DNA from 3 places in the Escherichia sp. TC-EC600-tetX4 genome. Region 3 is predicted to be linked to each of the others. Evidence: predicted binding sites of a transcription regulator. Region 3 holds the regulator's gene; each other region holds the start of a gene.

Region 1 (6,936 bases), 1.1 Mb from region 3:
TCGGGTAAACCCTGACGGTCGTCGTTAATGCTCACTTCATATCCGCTGCCTTCAGTTGCATCGCTCAGTGCGGGCACGTAACGCCCATCGACAAACACCAGCCGCACGGAGTCTAACGTTAACGCTAAGGCATCACGCTGCTGTGGGGATATCTCTCCCGCAATGCTGACAAACTGGCTATTGATCAGCCCTTCCAGCGGCGTATATTTCCAGTTTTCATGTTTACGTGTCGGCAGTCCGGTACGCAGCAATTGTTGTAAATGCTGCTGTGCTTGCGGGGAGCGTTTTGTCCCTTCAGCTTCAAACAAGTGATGCCACTGTTGCAGCGCGTTACTGCTGTTCGGTAAGCCAGCCATAACCCTGCTCCTCCAGTTGTTTGACCAACGTGAAATCGCCGGATTTCACAATTCGTCCCTGATATAGCACATGAACGTAATCAGGCTTGATGTAGTCGAGAATGCGTTGGTAGTGCGTAACAATGATGAATGAGCGCTTGCCATCACGCAGCGAGTTCACGCCATCGGCGACCACTTTTAATGCGTCAATATCCAGCCCGGAGTCCGACTCATCAAGAATGCATAACTCCGGTTCCAGCACCGCCATTTGCAAAATATCGTTGCGCTTTTTCTCGCCGCCGGAAAAACCAACGTTTACCGAACGGGTTAATAAATCTTCCGGCATCTTCAGGAGAGCGATTTTCTCTTCCATCAAATCCTGAAAATCAAAGCGGTCGAGCGTTTCCTGGCCGCGATAGCTGCGCACCGCATTAAGTGCCGTTTGCAGGAAAAACTGGTTACTGACACCTGGAATCTCCACCGGATACTGGAAGGCCATAAAGATGCCTTCGCCCGCGCGATCTTCCGGCGACAGCGCAAGCAAATCTTTGCCTTTGAACTCAACCGTGCCGCCCGTCACTTCATAATCTTCTCGCCCGGCAAGCGTTGCCGATAAGGTACTTTTGCCCGAACCGTTTGGCCCCATAATGGCGTGAACTTCGCCGGGATGAACGTCGAGGCTTAATCCGCGCAGGATAGCTTTATCTTCCACGCTGACGTGTAAATCTTTAATACTTAACATGTTTATTCCTTATCCGACGCTGTGTTCAAGACTGATGGCGAGGAGTTTTTGTGCTTCAACGGCAAATTCCAACGGCAGCTCCGAGAACACGTCTTTGCAGAAACCGTTAACAATCATCGAGATGGCGTCTTCTTCGCTGATCCCGCGTTGCAGGCAGTAAAACAGTTGATCTTCACCAATACGTGATGTCGTTGCCTCGTGTTCCAGTTGCGCACTATTGTTACGACACTCAACATACGGGAAGGTATGCGCCCCACAATTAGCGCCAATCAGCATTGAGTCGCACTGAGTGAAATTGCGCGCATTGGTTGCCGTCGGCATGATTTTCACTAAGCCGCGATAACTGTTCTGACTATGTCCGGCAGAGATCCCTTTCGAGATAATGGTCGATTTGGTGTTTTTACCGATGTGGATCATCTTGGTGCCGGTATCCGCTTGCTGATGACCGCTGGTCAGCGCCACTGAGTAAAACTCACCAATGGAGTTATCGCCGCGCAAAATGCAGCTGGGATATTTCCACGTAATCGCTGACCCGGTTTCTGATTGCGTCCATGACATTTTGCTGTTTTCGCCTTCGCACAAAGCACGCTTGGTGACGAAGTTGAGAATACCGCCGGTGTTGTTATCGCCAGGAAACCAGTTTTGTACCGTGGAATATTTCACCTCGGCGTTTTTATGGATGATGACTTCCACCACTGCCGCGTGTAACTGATAGCTGTCACGCACCGGAGCGGAACAGCCTTCAATGTAGCTGACGTAGCTGTCTTCGTCGGCCACCAGAATGGTGCGCTCAAACTGCCCGGTTTTTTCTGCGTTAATGCGAAAATAGGTGGAAAGTTCCATCGGGCAGCGCACGCCTTTAGGCACATAAATAAACGTACCATCAGAGGCTACCGCCGCATTAAGCGCGGCAAAGAAGTTGTCATTCCCCGGCACCACGGTGCCGAGATATTTACGCACCAGTTCCGGGTGATCGTGGATCGCCTCACCAAAGGAACAGAAAATAATTCCCTGCTCCGCCAGTTTTTCGCGATAAGTAGTGGCAACCGAAACTGAGTCGAAAATGGCATCCACCGCCACCTCTTTGCCTTCCCGCACGGGAACGCCCAACTGCTCAAACGCCGCCTCCACCTCTTTACTTAAAAAGGCGTTCGCGCCAGTTTGCTGCACCGCGCCAGGTTCAGACGCGCAAGTGTCGTCACAATTACCGCACGATGGTGCTGAGTAGTAGCTGTAATCCTGATAATTCAGCTTGTCGTAGTGCGCTTTCAACCAGTGCGGTTCTTCCATCTCCAGCCATGCGCGATAGGCGTTTAGACGAAACTCCAGCATCCACTCCGGCTCATTACGCTTCGCCGAAATTGCGCGCACCACCTCTTCGTTTATCCCCTTTGCCAGCTCATCGGTGGCTAACTGGGTGAAGAATCCTTCTTTATAATTCAGCGGGCCGCCGGTCCAGGTTTTGACATCGTCAGTTGCTTCAGTATTACGAGACATAGTACCGCCTATACCCCAAAGCTTTCGCCACAGCCACATTCATTCTGGGCTTTAGGGTTGTGAAATTTGAATATCTGATTAAGTCCTTCACGAACGAAATCGACTTCCGTGCCATCAATAAACGGCATCGCTTGCAGCGGGACAAACAGCTTCGCGCCGTCGTGTTCAAACAGCAGATCGTCTTTGTCCGGCTCGCTAACACTGTCGAGCACATAGCCAAAGCCCGCGCAGCCCGTTTGCTTCACGCCTAAGCGCACGCCGACCATACCCGGCTGCTTTGCCACCAGCTCACGGATGTGTATCGCCGCTGCGGGTGTCAGCGTTAAGCCTTGCCAGGCGAAATCTTGTGGGTTAAAGGTTCCTGAATGCATGTCCATCGATTTACCTCACTTCATCGCTTTCAGCGTATAACAGCATGTTAGTGATAATGATTATCAGTTCAACCCAGCAAACGCAGGGGCTTTACCGTAAAACATGCTTTTTGCCTGCTTTTAATAAGCATAGACCCTGATGTGTGGGTTAACAGGCACGCTAAGAATTAGGTATCTCATTGTTAGATAATGGTTATTATCTAAGGAGCATTAAGGCTGTGATGAAAAAGAAAAAGTTGTATTGAAAATGACTATTTAAGAGATAGGTAAAAAAGTGCAGCGTTCAGAAATAAGAAAACCCTTAAGTCTGTGCGACACAGGCTTAAGGGTTTCTACCCCATCCGGCGCTTATCTCCGGCACTCTCAGTGGCTTAGCTCTTGAAGGGGCGATAAGAATAATCTCATAAAGCTAACCCGCCGTTTTAACACAAACTGCGATTAGTATTATTTTTGAACAATATCAGGCGGTAGATAAGCAGTATTAAGAAGGTCATCGAACCTGGACGGAGGTTAATCCAGGTCGATTTGGCGAACTTGCGGCATTAAGTCAGGATCAATGCACGCCCAGACGCCAGGCAAAGTAGATTTCTTCTTTTAATTCAGCAGAAGAGAGAGTAAGCAGGTCAGCAAATTCAAGTTCTAGTTGTTTCAGACGTTTGAGATATTGGGCAGGTGAAAGATTGCTCTGGTCACGGCGTAAAAATTCAATGGCCAGCTGGGTGGGATCAAGTTGAGTAGACATAGCATCCTCGCTTTTAGACAAGACCTGCACAGTATACCACCGTTTACTGTGCAGATAATGACCAAAAGCAATATGCGTCACACTTTTCTGGTGACAACGTCACAAAATGGCGGTCGTCAATCGTGACGAACAGCACAAACGCCCTTTCTCATCGAAGATTTCAATCTGCCAGACCTGGTGACGCGAACCGAGATGCAACGGTTTGCATACGCCGCGCACCCGCCCTTCTCGTGCCGAGCGGACGTGGTTAGCATTGATTTCCAGACCAACCACTTTTTGCTCACCTTCGGTACATAAATAACCGGCAACGGAACCGATACTTTCGGCCAGTACCACGGATGCTCCTCCATGCAGCAACCCGAAAGGCTGCTTTGTCCGCGAGTCTACTGGCATTGTCGCTTCAAGGGTGTCATCACCAATATGTTCAAAGCGAATATCCAGGAACCCCACCATGTTTCCTTCACCCATAGCATTCAGTGCTTCCAGGGTGATTTTCCGTTTCCATATCATTTAATAATCTCCAGTAAAGCCTGCACAGGATGGCGTACCCCCGTGCCTTCAACCCGTTTTACCTGGCTACGGCAGGAATATCCGGTCGCCAGACAGCGGTTACGCGGCAGTCGCTGCATAGCCTGATGCCAGGATAACTCATAGATCCCGAGCGAATTTTCATGGTTTTTCGCTTCATGTCCGTAAGTCCCTGCCATGCCGCAGCAACCCACGCTGACATTTTCCAGTTTCGCGCCAAAACGGGCAAATATCGCGGCCCATTGTGCTGGCGCACCCGGCAAGGCGGTAACTTCGGTACAGTGACCAAAGAAATACCATGATTCACCGCTGACTGTAGCCACTGGCTGTGACTCAAGTGCGCTTGCCAGCCATTCATTCGCCAGTAAGACGTTAAACTCGCCACGCTCCTCGCCCAGCGCCAGTTTATATTCATCGCGATAACAAAGTACCAGCGCCGGATCGACGCCCACCATTGGCATACCCAGCTTCGCCATACGGTTGAGGAAATCCGCCGTCTTTTTCGCCGTCTTCGCAAAACGATTAAGAAAACCTTTAATATGCTGGGCTTTGCCATTTGGCGAAAATGGCAGTAACACAGGCTGGAAACCTAATTTTTCGACCAGACGGACAAAATCCGCCACCACTTGCGCATCGTAATAGCTGGTAAAGGGGTCCTGCACCACCAACACTGTGCGCGCTTTCTGCTCTGCATTGAGAGATTCAAGCTGTTCCAGCGTCATGTTTGCCGAGCGATGCCCCACCATTTGTTGTTGTAGCGAGGGGACCGACAGCAGCGGCAAATCAACCATGCCGATATGTTTTTCCGAGAGTTTGCGCACCAGCGGCTGGTTAATGAAGAAGTTAAAGGTTTTCGGCGCGCGTGCCATCAGCGGCGCGTAGCTCTCGACCGTAGCGACGAGGTGGTCGCGCAGCGGGCGTAAATAACGGGTGTGATAGAGCTGCAGAAAACGAGAGCGAAACTCCGGCACATCAATTTTGATGGGGCACTGGGTCGAACACGCTTTACAGGCCAGACAGCCCGACATCGCCTCTTTGACTTCGTGTGAGAAGTCATATTCGCCTTTATTCGCATGCCAGCTATTGCGCGTGCGGGCAATTAACGTCCGCAAACTGACGCCGGATTCAGGCAGTTCTTGTTCCAGTTTGAGTGGATCAACGCCGCGATCCGCCAACAAACGCAGCCATTCACGCACCAGCGTTGCGCGCCCTTTCGGTGAATGAATCCGGTTCTGGGTGATCTTCATCGACGGACACATCGGACTACGGGCATCAAAGTTGAAGCATAAACCGTTGCCGTTACACTCCATCGCACCGCGCCACTGCTGGCGTACCGCAATGGGGATCTGCCGATCGAATGTACCGCGCTTCACCGCGTCCACTTTCATCATCGGCGCATCGAGACCTTCTGGCGGGCAAATCTTCCCTGGGTTGAGTCGGTTATGCGGGTCAAATGCCGCTTTCACTTTGCGCAGTTCTGCAAAAAGTTCCTCACCGAAAAACGCCGGGCTGTATTCAGCGCGAAAACCTTTGCCGTGCTCGCCCCACAACAAACCACCGTATTTCGCAGTCAGCGCCACCACGTCATCAGAGATTTGCTTCATCAAAATCTCTTGTTGAGGATCGCACATATCCAGCGCTGGACGGACGTGCAAGACACCTGCGTCGACGTGACCGAACATACCGTAGCTTAAGCCGTGGCTGTCGAGCAGCGCGCGAAATTCAGCAATATAATCCGCCAGGTGTTCCGGCGGTACGCAGGTATCCTCAGCAAACGGAATTGGCTTAGCGGCACCTTTGGCATTGCCAAGCAGACCAACGGCTTTTTTGCGCATTGCATAGATACGTTCAACCCCCGCCAGCTCACGGCACACCTGCCAGCCGATGACACCTGCTTGATGACTGGCGATCAGCTCATCCAACCGCGCACAGAGTGCATTTACCCGCTCATCAATCAGCGCCTCATCATCACCAGCAAATTCCACAATGTTCAGCCCGAGCATCTCTTGGTCAGGCACATCGGTAATCAACTCGCTGACGGAATGCCAGACAATATCTTCCCGCGCCAGATTCAGCACTTTTGAGTCCACCGTCTCTACCGAAAGCGCCCGCGCCTCAACCATAAACGGCGCGTTACGCAGCGCAGAGTCAAAAGAGTCATATTTGACGTTCACCAGACGGCGCACTTTAGGCAAGCGTGTAATATCCAGCCGCGCTTCGGTAATAAAGGCCAGCGTCCCTTCTGAACCCGTCAGAATGCGCGTCAGGTCGAACTCGGTCATCTCATCGTTAAAGACATGACGCAGATCGTAACCGGTAAGAAAGCGGTTAAGTTTGGGGAAGTTGTCGATAATTAACTGGCGTTGCTGACGGCAACGTTGATAAACCGTGTTATAAATTCGCCCGATTGTGGTATTGGATTTACCCAGCGTTTCCGCCAATTCGACGGGTAAAGGTTGCGTATCGAGAATATCGCCCCCCAACAACACCGCGCGTACGCCAAGTACGTGATCTGACGTTTTGCCATAGACCAGCGATCCCTGACCGGATGCATCGGTATTGATCATCCCACCGAGCGTTGCCCGGTTGCTGGTCGAAAGTTCCGGCGCAAAAAAGTAGCCGAACGGTTTCAGGTACTGATTGAGTTGATCTTTTATCACCCCGGCCTCAACGCGCACCCAGCCCTCTTCAGGGTTAATTTCGATGATGCGGTTCATATGG
Region 2 (6,936 bases), 1.8 Mb from region 3:
AGCCACTTTCGGCAGCAATCACCTCACCGAGTACTGCATTAAGATCCGCCATTTCCATCGGCATCTCCTGCCCGGTGCGCAGGTAGTCGATAAACTGCTCAATGATGGCGTTGCACTCTTCGATATCTTTATTGATCGATTCTGCCAGATAGCCATCCTGCTCGCTCATCATCTCAGTCGCCAGGCGAATACGCGTCAGCGGCGTGCGCAAGTCGTGACTTACCCCCGCCATCAGCAGCGTGCGGTCATCCGCCAGTTGCTTAACACCAGCCGCCATATGGTTAAAGGCACGGGTAACGGAACGCACCTCCGAAGCGCCATACTCACGCAGCGGCGGCGGAATAATCCCTTTACCAACCTGCAAGGCTGCGTGTTCGAGATCGACCAACGGTCGGTTCTGGATACGAATAAACAGCCACGCCCCGCCTATCGCCAATAGCATAATCGCCAGCGTATAGCGGAACAGCGGAGAGAAATCGCCCTGATGAATTTCGGTCAGCGGCACGCGTACCCAGATATTGGGCGACAGCCAGGTTTTCAGCCAGACGACAGGCGAACTTTTGTTGACCTCAACGCGCACTTCCGTCGGGCCGCCCAGTTGCTGCGCCATCTGATGGCTTAAGAATTCATAGTGTTGCGCCCAACGCAGACCTGCCTCTTCGGCAGCCTCGTTGGAGTAGAGAGAGATCCCCAGCTCACGGTAGATCTCCCGACGGAAAGCGGGAGGCACAACCAACTGCGTGCCGTCCTCCAGTTGCAGTTTGTCGGTCATCAACATACGCACTTCGTACGCGAGGACTTTATTAAACTGCTGGAGGCTCGGCAAAATCGCGAAGTTCAGCACCACCAGATAAGTCGTCACCAGGCTGGCGAACAGCAAGGTGACGATGAGCAATAACGTACGGGCAAATGAACTTCGTGGCGAGAAGCGCAATCGCCTCATGCTTTAGAGCCGTCCGGTACAAAGACGTAGCCCAGACCCCAGACGGTCTGAATGTAACGCGGATGCGCTGGATCTTCTTCCACCATGCGGCGCAGACGCGAAATCTGCACGTCGATGGAGCGTTCCATTGCGGAATATTCACGACCACGGGCAAGGTTCATCAGCTTATCGCGGGAGAGCGGCTCACGCGGATGGCTGACCAGTGCCTTCAGTACCGCAAACTCACCGCTGGTGAGCGGCATCGGCTCGTCTTCGCGGAACATTTCGCGCGTACCGAGGTTAAGTTTGAACTTACCGAAAGCAATTACCGCCTCTTCCTGTGACGGTGCGCCTGGCAGTTCGTTCGCCTGACGACGCAGCACCGCACGGATACGGGCCAGCAGTTCACGCGGGTTAAACGGTTTTGGAATGTAGTCGTCAGCGCCAATCTCCAGGCCTACGATACGGTCCACTTCTTCCCCTTTCGCCGTCACCATAATGATCGGCATCGGGTTGCTCTGACTACGAAGACGTCGGCAAATCGACAAGCCATCTTCACCAGGTAACATTAAATCCAGTACCATAAGATGGAAAGATTCACGAGTCAGCAGGCGATCCATCTGTTCTGCATTAGCGACGCTTCGAACCTGGAAGCCTTGTTCGGTGAGATAACGTTCCAGCAGCGCACGCAGGCGCATGTCGTCATCGACCACCAGAATCTTGTAGTTCTCTTGCATTGTTTGTATTCCCAAAGGTTCGCAACAATTTGTAAGCGTGTATTCTTAAAAAAGCTCACGTTCGTCACCAGCTAAATCTGGTATGAATTTCAGCCTAAATTGTTACAAAGCATATTAAACAGCAGCTTAAGTATACAATTTATTCGGCGAAACATTATTGATTCTGTTGATATGATCACGTTATACCCAATGTGCGCATTATCAAACAGACAAAGGGAATCAACGAGATGAAAACGCCCCTGGTTACCCGGGAAGGGTATGAAAAACTCAAACAAGAGCTTAATTATCTCTGGCGTGAAGAACGCCCGGAGGTCACAAAAAAGGTGACCTGGGCCGCAAGTCTGGGCGACCGCAGCGAAAATGCTGACTATCAGTATAATAAAAAGCGTCTGCGTGAAATCGACCGTCGCGTGCGCTATCTCACTAAATGCCTGGAAAATCTCAAAATCGTCGATTACTCCCCTCAGCAGGAAGGCAAAGTCTTTTTTGGCGCGTGGGTGGAGATTGAAAACGACGATGGCGTGACTCACCGTTTCCGTATTGTCGGCTACGATGAAATTTTTGGCCGTAAAGATTACATCTCTATCGATTCCCCGATGGCCCGCGCATTGCTGAAAAAAGAAGTCGGCGATCTGGCGGTGGTGAATACCCCTGCCGGGGAAGCGAGCTGGTATGTTAATGCTATCGAGTACGTGAAACCGTAAGGAAGAGTCTTAACCTCCTGCCGATGGCTGGCATTTTTGCCAGCCAGTCCGTATAACTATCCCCTGATTTTTGATCCGAAAAGATGAACTCAAACCATGATGAATGATTCGTTCTGCCGCATTATTGCGGGTGAAATTCAGGCGCGCCCGGAACAGGTTGACGCTGCCGTTCGCCTGCTTGACGAAGGGAATACCGTGCCGTTTATCGCACGTTATCGTAAGGAAATCACCGGCGGTCTGGATGACACGCAGCTGCGTAATCTGGAAACGCGTCTGAGCTATCTGCGCGAGCTGGAAGAGAGACGTCAGGCGATCCTCAAGTCCATTTCCGAGCAAGGCAAACTCACCGATGATCTGGCGAAGGCCATCAACGCCACCCTAAGCAAAACCGAACTCGAAGACCTCTACCTGCCCTACAAACCTAAACGCCGCACCCGCGGGCAAATCGCCATTGAAGCAGGGCTTGAGCCGTTGGCTGACCTGCTGTGGAGCGATCCGTCACACACGCCAGAAGTCGCCGCTGCACAATATGTTTATGCCGATAAAGGCGTGGCAGATACCAAAGCCGCGCTGGATGGCGCGCGCTATATCCTGATGGAACGGTTTGCCGAAGATGCCGCGCTGCTGGCGAAAGTGCGTGATTATCTGTGGAAGAACGCGCATTTGGTTTCTACGGTGGTGAGCGGTAAAGAAGAGGAAGGGGCGAAATTCCGCGACTATTTCGATCATCACGAACCGTTGTCCACGGTGCCTTCTCACCGCGCGCTGGCGATGTTCCGTGGGCGTAACGAAGGCGTACTTCAGCTTTCGCTGAATGCCGATCCACAGTTCGATGAGCCGCCCAAAGAGAGCTATTGCGAGCAAATCATCATGGATCACCTTGGCCTGCGCCTGAACAATGCCCCGGCGGATAGCTGGCGCAAAGGCGTGGTGAGCTGGACGTGGCGCATCAAGGTGCTGATGCATCTGGAAACCGAACTGATGGGCACCGTGCGCGAACGTGCGGAAGATGAAGCAATCAACGTCTTTGCCCGTAACCTGCACGATCTGCTGATGGCGGCCCCTGCCGGACTGCGTGCAACGATGGGCCTCGATCCGGGTCTGCGTACTGGGGTAAAAGTGGCGGTGGTCGATGCCACTGGCAAACTGGTGGCGACCGACACCATTTACCCGCACACCGGACAGGCCGCAAAAGCAGCGATGACCGTTGCTGCGCTGTGTGAAAAACATAACGTTGAACTGGTAGCGATCGGTAACGGTACAGCTTCCCGCGAAACTGAGCGTTTCTATCTCGATGTGCAGAAGCAGTTCCCGAAAGTGACCGCGCAGAAAGTAATCGTCAGCGAAGCAGGCGCGTCGGTTTACTCGGCTTCCGAGCTGGCTGCACAGGAGTTCCCGGATCTCGACGTTTCGCTGCGTGGCGCGGTGTCTATCGCCCGCCGTTTGCAGGATCCGCTGGCGGAGCTGGTGAAAATCGATCCGAAATCTATCGGCGTAGGTCAGTATCAGCATGACGTCAGCCAGACGCAACTGGCCCGCAAACTGGACGCAGTAGTAGAAGACTGCGTAAACGCCGTTGGCGTCGATCTCAACACTGCTTCTGTTCCGCTGTTAACCCGCGTGGCGGGCCTGACGCGCATGATGGCGCAAAACATCGTTGCCTGGCGCGATGAGAACGGTCAGTTCCAGAACCGTCAGCAACTGTTAAAAGTGAGCCGTCTGGGGCCGAAAGCCTTCGAGCAGTGCGCGGGCTTCTTGCGCATTAACCACGGTGATAACCCGCTGGACGCGTCTACCGTTCACCCGGAAGCCTATCCGGTGGTGGAACGCATTCTGGCAGCAACACAGCAGGCACTGAAAGATCTGATGGGTAACAGCAGCGAACTGCGTAACCTGAAAGCGTCTGACTTTACTGATGAGAAATTCGGTGTGCCGACGGTAACCGACATCATCAAAGAGCTGGAAAAACCGGGTCGCGATCCGCGTCCGGAATTTAAAACCGCTCAGTTTGCCGATGGCGTCGAGACAATGAACGACCTGCAACCGGGTATGATCCTCGAAGGCGCAGTGACCAACGTCACCAACTTTGGCGCGTTTGTCGATATTGGCGTGCATCAGGACGGCCTGGTTCACATCTCTTCATTGTCGAACAAGTTTGTGGAAGATCCGCATACCGTGGTGAAAGCGGGCGACATTGTGAAGGTGAAAGTGCTGGAAGTGGATCTTCAGCGTAAACGTATCGCCCTGACTATGCGCCTGGATGAGCAGCCTGGCGAAACCAACGCTCGTCGCGGCGGCGGTAATGAACGCCCGCAAAACAACCGCCCGGCAGCCAAACCACGCGGTCGTGAAGCGCAGCCTGCCGGTAATAGCGCGATGATGGATGCGCTGGCGGCGGCAATGGGCAAAAAACGTTAAACGCCCGTACTGGCCTACGGTTCGAATTTGCACGAAATCGTAGGGCAGATAAGGCGTTCACGCCGCATCTGGCAACGAACGCCTTGCCTGACATAAAAGTGCCGGAGAATATCTCCGGCATTTTTATTCCACAGCCAAACTCATAATATATTCCGGCAATATTTATCATTTCATTAACAACTGAAACCTTAATTAAACATTAGCCAGTCCGGGTAATTCACTATTCGAATTATATTTTCGCTGCGATATAACCTTGAGCCACATCAACATTGAGTCAGATTATTATTCAAACCAACATTCGCACACATTTTAAGTATTGCTGATAGAAACCATTCTCATTATCATTGTGTTGTTGATTATTTAATCTCTCCTTTGTTGGCAAATCATCTGGTCTCATGTCGCTGTCAAACGCCCCATGAGGTAGTTATCCAGTTAATGAGAAACAAGTAGGCACCTATGCAATACACTCCAGATACTGCGTGGAAAATCACTGGCTTTTCCCGTGAAATCAGCCCGGCATATCGCCAAAAACTGCTTTCTCTTGGCATGTTACCTGGCTCCTCTTTTAATGTGGTGCGCGTCGCTCCACTCGGCGACCCCATTCATATCGAAACCCGTCGTGTGAGCCTGGTATTACGCAAAAAAGATCTGGCCTTATTAGAAGTGGAAGCGGTTTCCTGTTAATACGGTGATAACAACAATGAAAAAATTAACCATTGGCTTAATTGGTAATCCAAATTCTGGCAAGACAACGTTATTTAACCAGCTCACTGGCTCACGTCAGCGTGTAGGTAACTGGGCTGGCGTTACCGTCGAACGTAAAGAAGGGCAATTCTCCACCACCGATCATCAGGTCACGCTGGTGGACCTGCCCGGCACCTATTCTCTGACCACCATCTCATCGCAGACCTCGCTCGATGAGCAAATCGCCTGTCACTACATTTTGAGTGGCGACGCCGACCTGCTGATTAACGTGGTGGATGCGTCTAACCTTGAGCGTAACCTGTACCTGACGCTACAACTGCTGGAACTCGGCATTCCCTGCATTGTGGCACTGAACATGCTCGACATTGCCGAGAAGCAAAATATTCGTATTGAAATTGATGCTCTGTCGGCGCGTCTGGGCTGTCCGGTGATCCCGCTGGTTTCAACCCGTGGTCGCGGTATTGAAGCGCTCAAGCTGGCGATTGATCGCTATAAAGCTAACGAGAATGTGGAACTGGTGCATTACGCACAGCCGCTGCTCAACGAAGCAGATTCACTGGCAAAAGTGATGCCTTCCGACATCCCGCTGAAACAACGTCGCTGGCTGGGCCTGCAAATGCTGGAAGGCGATATCTACAGCCGCGCCTACGCCGGTGAAGCGTCGCAGCATCTGGATGCCGCCCTCGCCCGTCTGCGTAATGAGATGGACGATCCGGCGCTGCACATTGCCGATGCGCGTTACCAGTGCATTGCTGCCATCTGTGATGTGGTAAGCAACACCCTGACGGCAGAACCCAGCCGTTTCACCACTGCGGTAGATAAAATCGTGCTCAACCGTTTCCTCGGTCTGCCGATTTTCCTCTTTGTGATGTACCTGATGTTCCTGCTGGCTATCAACATCGGCGGGGCGTTACAGCCGCTGTTTGACGTCGGCTCCGTGGCGCTATTTGTGCATGGTATTCAATGGATTGGCTACACGCTCCACTTCCCGGACTGGCTGACTATCTTCCTCGCCCAGGGCCTGGGTGGCGGCATTAACACCGTGCTGCCACTGGTGCCGCAGATTGGCATGATGTACCTGTTCCTCTCCTTCCTTGAGGACTCCGGGTATATGGCGCGTGCGGCGTTTGTGATGGACCGTCTGATGCAGGCGCTGGGCTTGCCGGGGAAATCCTTTGTGCCGCTGATCGTCGGTTTCGGTTGTAACGTACCGTCGGTAATGGGTGCACGTACGCTTGATGCACCGCGTGAACGTCTGATGACCATCATGATGGCACCGTTTATGTCCTGCGGCGCGCGTCTGGCTATCTTCGCAGTATTCGCGGCTGCCTTCTTCGGGCAGAACGGTGCGCTGGCGGTCTTCTCGCTGTATATGCTGGGTATTGTGATGGCGGTGCTGACTGGCCTGATGCTCAAGTACACCATCATGCGCGGTGAAGCGACGCCGTTT
Region 3 (6,936 bases):
AGGACTATAAAGGCCAGTGCAACCTGCGTTTCGACGACACTAACCCGGTAAAAGAAGATATCGAGTATGTTGAGTCGATCAAAAACGACGTAGAGTGGTTAGGTTTTCACTGGTCTGGTAACGTCCGTTACTCCTCCGATTATTTTGATCAGCTCCACGCCTATGCGATCGAACTGATCAATAAAGGCCTGGCGTACGTTGATGAACTGACGCCGGAACAGATCCGCGAATACCGCGGCACCCTGACGCAACCGGGTAAAAACAGCCCGTACCGCGACCGCAGCGTTGAAGAGAACCTGGCGCTGTTCGAAAAAATGCGTGCCGGTGGTTTTGAAGAAGGTAAAGCCTGCCTGCGTGCGAAAATCGACATGGCTTCACCGTTTATCGTGATGCGCGATCCGGTGCTGTACCGTATTAAATTTGCTGAACACCACCAGACTGGCAACAAGTGGTGCATCTACCCGATGTACGACTTCACCCACTGCATCAGCGATGCCCTGGAAGGTATTACGCACTCTCTGTGTACGCTTGAGTTCCAGGACAACCGTCGTCTGTACGACTGGGTACTGGACAACATCACGATTCCTGTTCACCCGCGCCAGTATGAGTTCTCGCGCCTGAATCTGGAATACACCGTGATGTCCAAGCGTAAGTTGAACCTGCTGGTGACCGACAAGCACGTTGAAGGCTGGGATGACCCGCGTATGCCGACCATTTCCGGTCTGCGTCGTCGTGGTTACACTGCGGCTTCTATTCGTGAGTTCTGCAAACGCATCGGCGTGACCAAGCAGGACAACACCATTGAGATGGCGTCGCTGGAATCCTGCATCCGTGAAGATCTCAACGAAAATGCGCCGCGCGCAATGGCGGTTATCGATCCGGTGAAACTGGTTATCGAAAACTATCAGGGCGAAGGCGAAATGGTTACCATGCCGAACCATCCGAACAAACCGGAAATGGGCAGCCGTCAGGTGCCGTTTAGCGGTGAGATTTGGATTGATCGCGCCGATTTCCGCGAAGAAGCTAACAAGCAGTACAAACGTCTGGTGCTGGGTAAAGAAGTGCGTCTGCGTAATGCTTATGTGATTAAGGCAGAACGCGTCGAGAAAGATGCCGAAGGTAATATCACCACCATCTTCTGTACTTATGACGCCGATACCTTAAGCAAAGATCCGGCAGATGGTCGTAAAGTCAAAGGTGTTATTCACTGGGTGAGCGCGGCACATGCGCTGCCGGTTGAAATCCGTTTGTATGACCGTCTGTTCAGCGTGCCTAACCCAGGTGCTGCGGATGATTTCCTGTCGGTGATTAACCCGGAATCGCTGGTGATCAAACAGGGCTTTGCTGAACCGTCGCTGAAAGATGCGGTTGCGGGTAAAGCATTCCAGTTTGAGCGTGAAGGTTACTTCTGCCTCGATAGCCGCCATTCTACGGCGGAAAAACCGGTATTTAACCGCACCGTTGGGCTGCGTGATACCTGGGCGAAAGTAGGCGAGTAATTTTAAGTTTCGCTATGCCGGATGGGGCGTTTACGTCGCATCCGGCAAGGAACAGACAAACAGTTTCAAACGCTAAATTGCCTGATGCGCTACGCTTATCAGGCCTACATGATCTCTGCAATATATTGAGTTTGCGTGCTTTTGTAGGCCGGATAAGGCGTTCACGCCGCATCCGGCAAGAAACAGCAAACAATCCAAAACGCCGCGTTCAGCGGCGTTTTTTCTGCTTTTCTTCGCGAATTAATTCCGCTTCGCAATTTATCCATAAAATAAATTTAAAATAACAAAACATAATTAAATAAAATGTAACCGCTTTCATCTTGCTGGAATTTCACGCTTTTATTCTTCTGCAAGCCTTTCAACCGCAAACTTAAGCCTTGTAACAAAAATCATCAAAATATGTGCGGTTGCTCATGTTCTTACATTCTGGTTACAGAAAGAGATTGATAATTCGCGTCGCGAAAAATAGTCTGTTCCTGTAGTCAGCGAGACTTTTCTCAACGCTACTTTTTTAATTTTTATTTTTTCGCTGTTCACCTTTGGTGCAGCAATTTATACGTCAAAGAGGATTAACCCATGCGTACGTTTAGTGGCAAACGTAGTACGCTGGCGCTGGCTATCGCCGGTGTTACAGCAATGTCGGGCTTTATGGCAATGCCGGAGGCTCGCGCCGAAGGATTCATCGACGATTCAACCTTAACCGGCGGTATCTATTACTGGCAGCGTGAACGCGACCGTAAAGATGTTACCGACGGCGACAAATACAAAACCAACCTTTCTCACTCCACCTGGAATGCCAACCTCGATTTTCAGTCCGGTTATGCTGCTGATATGTTCGGCCTTGATATTGCTGCGTTTACGGCGATTGAAATGGCGGAAAACGGCGACAGCTCCCACCCGAACGAAATCGCGTTTTCAAAAAGTAATAAAGCCTATGACGAAGACTGGTCCGGCGACAAAAGCGGTATAAGCCTGTATAAAGCTGCGGCCAAATTTAAATACGGTCCGGTTTGGGCGAGGGCAGGTTACATTCAGCCAACTGGTCAAACGCTGTTAGCGCCGCACTGGAGCTTTATGCCAGGTACTTATCAGGGGGCGGAAGCCGGGGCGAATTTTGATTACGGCGATGCTGGTGCGTTGAGTTTCTCCTACATGTGGACCAACGAATACAAAGCGCCGTGGCATCTGGAAATGGATGAGTTTTATCAGAACGATAAAACCACCAAAGTTGATTATCTGCACTCCTTTGGGGCGAAATACGACTTCAAAAATAACTTCGTACTGGAAGCGGCATTTGGTCAGGCGGAAGGGTATATCGATCAATATTTTGCCAAAGCCAGCTACAAATTTGATATCGCCGGTAGCCCGTTAACCACCAGCTACCAGTTCTACGGTACCCGAGATAAAGTTGACGATCGCAGCGTCAACGACCTTTATGACGGCACCGCCTGGCTGCAAGCGTTGACCTTTGGTTACCGGGCGGCTGACGTAGTGGATTTGCGCCTCGAAGGCACCTGGGTTAAGGCTGACGGTCAGCAGGGATACTTCCTGCAACGTATGACTCCAACCTACGCTTCCTCAAACGGTCGCCTGGATATCTGGTGGGATAACCGTTCTGACTTCAACGCCAACGGCGAAAAAGCGGTCTTCTTCGGTGCGATGTATGACCTGAAAAACTGGAATCTTCCAGGCTTCGCCATCGGCGCTTCCTACGTTTACGCATGGGATGCTAAACCTGCGACCTGGCAGAGCAATCCGGATGCGTACTACGACAAAAACCGGACTATTGAAGAGTCTGCCTACAGCCTGGATGCGGTCTATACCATTCAGGACGGTCGCGCCAAAGGCACGATGTTCAAACTGCATTTCACCGAATACGACAACCACTCCGACATCCCAAGCTGGGGCGGTGGTTACGGCAACATCTTCCAGGATGAGCGTGACGTGAAATTTATGGTAATCGCACCATTCACCATCTTCTGATGCCCGACGCGGCAGGTTTTGTGCCTGCCGCACGTTTGAGGAATTTGCTATGAAAAAACTGATTCTCATCGCCATAATGGCATCGGGGCTGGTAGCTTGTGCGCAATCAACCGCGCCACAGGAAGACAGTCGTCTGAAAGAGGCATACAGCGCCTGTATCAACACCGCACAAGGTTCGCCAGAAAAAATTGAAGCCTGCCAGAGCGTGTTAAACGTGCTGAAGAAAGAGAAACAACATCAGCAGTTTGCCGACCAGGAAAGTGTACGCGTACTGGATTATCAGCAGTGTCTGCGTGCAACGCAAACCGGAAATGATCAGGCGGTGAAAGCCGATTGTGATAAAGTCTGGCAGGAAATACGCAGTAATAACAAATAAGTGAGAGCTGTAACTCTCGCTTTTCTTATTTCCCTTGCATAAAAAAGCCAACCCGCAGGTTGGCTTTTCTCGTTCAGGCTGGCTTATTTGCCTTCGTGCGCATGTTCATCTTCGCGGCAATCGCCTTCGGCACAGTGACCGTAAAGATAGAGACTGTGGTTAGTCAGGCGAATGCCATGTTTTGCGGCAATTTCACGCTGACGCGCTTCGATGGAATCATCACTAAATTCGATAACCTTGCCGCAGTCGAGGCAGATCAGGTGATCGTGGTGATGTTGCTGTGTCAGTTCAAATACGGATTTACCGCCTTCAAAATTGTGGCGGGTGACGATACCAGCGTCGTCAAACTGGTTCAGTACGCGATATACCGTAGCCAGACCAATTTCTTCACCCATATCGATCAGACGTTTGTATAAATCTTCCGCACTGACGTGATGGTTGTCCGGCTCCTGAAGAACTTCCAGGATTTTTAAACGAGGAAGCGTTACTTTCAGGCCAGCTTTCTTTAGGGCGGTATTGTTATCAGTCATGCGGAATCTGTCCTGTTACTAAGCGGTTCACTTCATTAGAAGAAGTGACAGAATTTGCTCTTGAGATAATGCGTATCATTATAGAATTGCCACGCCTAAATGAAAACCACAAGTCCCTGGCAAATATTGTTAATAAAAACGTGGCACAGCTTACATTTACAACGGCAAGGCCACTTGAACACCGGGACATTGTACAGGTACAACAGCAAAAGTTACAAATTTGTAGCAATTATTTTGATTGGCATTATCTATTAATACGGCGTAGACATGAGTCTACGCCGCATCACATCAGGCATTGAGAATTTCGTCGAGATGCAACTCTTCAGAAATCTGTTTAACCCATTTTTCTACACGTTCAGCGGTCAGTTCCGGCTGACGGTCTTCGTCGATAGCCAGACCGACAAAGTGGTCGTCATCTGCCAGACCTTTTGATGCTTCGAAATGATAGCCCGCAGTTGGCCAGTGACCAACGATGGTTGCACCGCGCGGTTCAATGATGTCGCGGATGGTGCCCAATGCGTCGCAGAAATATTCGGCGTAATCTTCCTGGTCACCACAACCAAACAGCGCAACCAGTTTGCCGTTGAAATCAATCTCTTCGAGAGTCGGGAAGAAGTCATCCCAGTCACACTGCGCTTCGCCGTAATACCAGGTTGGGATGCCCAGCAGCAGAATGTCATAAGCTTCCAGATCTTCTTTGCTGCTTTTTGCAATGTCATGGACATCGGCAACGTCTTTACCAAGCTGTTTTTGAATCATTTTTGCGATATTTTCGGTATTACCGGTGTCGCTGCCGAAAAAGATGCCAGTGATAGCCATGAGTGAAATAACCTCTTGAAACTTATTGAAATGGGGGTGGAAAATTGCCCACGGATAAAGGCAATCATAGCAGAACAGGCAGTCTTGCGGAATCAGCAAACGAGCAGGACTGCACACTGTGCTACATGAAAGTGGAAATTTAAACGATGCCCTGACTACGCAGCGCCGCCAGTTGCTGCATTAACATCTCTTCGATCAGTTCGCTACGGCTCATATTGCGCGACTCCGCCAGCTCGTTCAGCGCCTCGACAGCTTCCGCGTTCAGCTTCAGTTCGACACGCTTAAGGCCACGTACTTTGTCGCGTTTTAGCTGGTTGCGTTTATTAATACGCAGCTGTTCATCGCGCGAAAGCGGATTAGTTTTCGGTCGTCCCGGTCGACGCTCGTGCGCGAACAGATCTAATGTCGTACGGTCCGTTTGTTCTTTGGCCATGATCTTGGTGACTTCGGGGGAAACAATCAGCCAGGCCTCTGCCCGGATGGATAGCGCGCCATAATACATCAGCGCGATGAGTCACGCCAACGCCCACGCGCGGAAAGCGACGCGGACGCTGGGTTTTTAATCAGTTGCGTTAATCATTGAGATAGCGACGGATAGCGCGTAATACCGCATCCGGTTTTTCAGCATGGACCCAGTGACCCGCGCCTGCAATCACATGCGCCCGTGCCTGTGGAAATTGAGCCAGTAAATCATCACGGTACTGCTCGCTAACATACGGAGAATTGCCGCCAGGGATAAACAGGGCAGGGTGATCCCATGCCGGGATTTTCTCCCAACCTACAATATGCGGATACTGATCCCACAATACCGGCACGTTAAAGCGCCACTCCCCGTCAACAAAAGATTTCAGCAGAAACTGAATCACCCCTTCTTCATTAAGATGCTGGCGCATTATTGCTGCTGCTTGCTGGCGAGTTTGTGCGTCCGATTCACTGACCGCGTTGATAGCCGCAAAAATCTCATCATGACGGCGTACGTGATAGTCGACCGGCGCGATATCGATCGCCACCAGTTTATCGATGCGATCGGAGGCTAGTGCAGTAAGTGCCATTACCGCTTTACCGCCCATGGAGTGACCGATAAATGTTGCTTTGTCGATCTGCTGTGCATCCAGAGTATCAACAAGATCCTGCGCCATCGCCGGGTAATTCATTACCGGATCTCTCGGTGAAAGACCGTGGTTACGCATATCAACCTGGATGATATTGTGATCGTTTACCAGATCGCGAGCCAGTACGCCAAGGTTGTCGAGGCTGCCAAACAGACCGTGGACAAGAACGATGGGAGAATTATTGTGCTGGTTTTGTGCAGTTTGCGCGCGGATATTCAATTTCATGGCAAAGTTCTTTTTTTCGCGTTGTCGGGTTAGGGTATTATGTTGACCATTGTGCCACAGGGCTGCAACAAATAAGGTTTATTCCGAGTTTTTCTGCAAGCCAGGCTTGACGCTATCCGCTGCCGGGATTTATTCATATACTCCTGGCGACTTGTATTCAGCTAAGACACTGCACTGGATTAAGATGAAAACGATTGAAGTTGATGATGAACTCTACAGCTATATTGCCAGCCACACTAAGCATATCGGCGAGAGCGCATCCGACATTTTACGGCGTATGTTGAAATTTTCCGCCGCATCACAGCCTGCTGCTCCGGTGACGAAAGAGGTTCGCGTTGCGTCACCTGCTATCGTCGAAGCGAAGCCGGTCAAAACGATTAAAGACAAGGTTC

What was found. The regulator Fur, encoded in region 3, represses iron uptake genes when iron is present. The targets are predictions, from matches to a motif close to ATAATAATGAGAACNACTATCAA.
Region 1: the regulator Fur is predicted to act here: its motif matches at 2,990-3,012, upstream of sufA (Fe-S cluster assembly scaffold SufA).
Region 2: the regulator Fur is predicted to act here: its motif matches at 5,104-5,126, upstream of feoA (ferrous iron transporter A).

The regions. Positions count from the first base shown of each region.
Region 1 covers NZ_CP079924.1:2,110,772-2,117,707, reverse strand. The annotation lists gene sufD (Fe-S cluster assembly protein SufD) at 1-356, opposite strand, end outside; gene sufC (Fe-S cluster assembly ATPase SufC) at 331-1,077, opposite strand; gene sufB (Fe-S cluster assembly protein SufB) at 1,087-2,574, opposite strand; gene sufA (Fe-S cluster assembly scaffold SufA) at 2,583-2,951, opposite strand; gene KXD89_RS10155 (YdiH family protein) at 3,499-3,687, opposite strand; gene menI (1,4-dihydroxy-2-naphthoyl-CoA hydrolase) at 3,787-4,197, opposite strand; gene KXD89_RS10145 (FAD-binding and (Fe-S)-binding domain-containing protein) at 4,194-6,936, opposite strand, start outside.
Region 2 covers NZ_CP079924.1:341,871-348,806, reverse strand. The annotation lists gene envZ (two-component system sensor histidine kinase EnvZ) at 1-943, opposite strand, end outside; gene ompR (two-component system response regulator OmpR) at 940-1,659, opposite strand; gene greB (transcription elongation factor GreB) at 1,887-2,363, shown strand; gene KXD89_RS01555 (Tex family protein) at 2,460-4,781, shown strand; gene feoA (ferrous iron transporter A) at 5,238-5,465, shown strand; gene feoB (Fe(2+) transporter permease subunit FeoB) at 5,482-6,936, shown strand, end outside.
Region 3 covers NZ_CP079924.1:3,165,889-3,172,824, reverse strand. The annotation lists gene glnS (glutamine--tRNA ligase) at 1-1,499, shown strand, start outside; gene chiP (chitoporin) at 2,076-3,482, shown strand; gene chiQ (ChiQ/YbfN family lipoprotein) at 3,532-3,858, shown strand; gene fur (ferric iron uptake transcriptional regulator) at 3,942-4,388, opposite strand; gene uof (fur leader peptide) at 4,381-4,467, opposite strand; gene fldA (flavodoxin FldA) at 4,677-5,207, opposite strand; gene ybfE (LexA regulated protein) at 5,347-5,640, opposite strand; gene ybfF (esterase) at 5,780-6,544, opposite strand; gene seqA (replication initiation negative regulator SeqA) at 6,729-6,936, shown strand, end outside.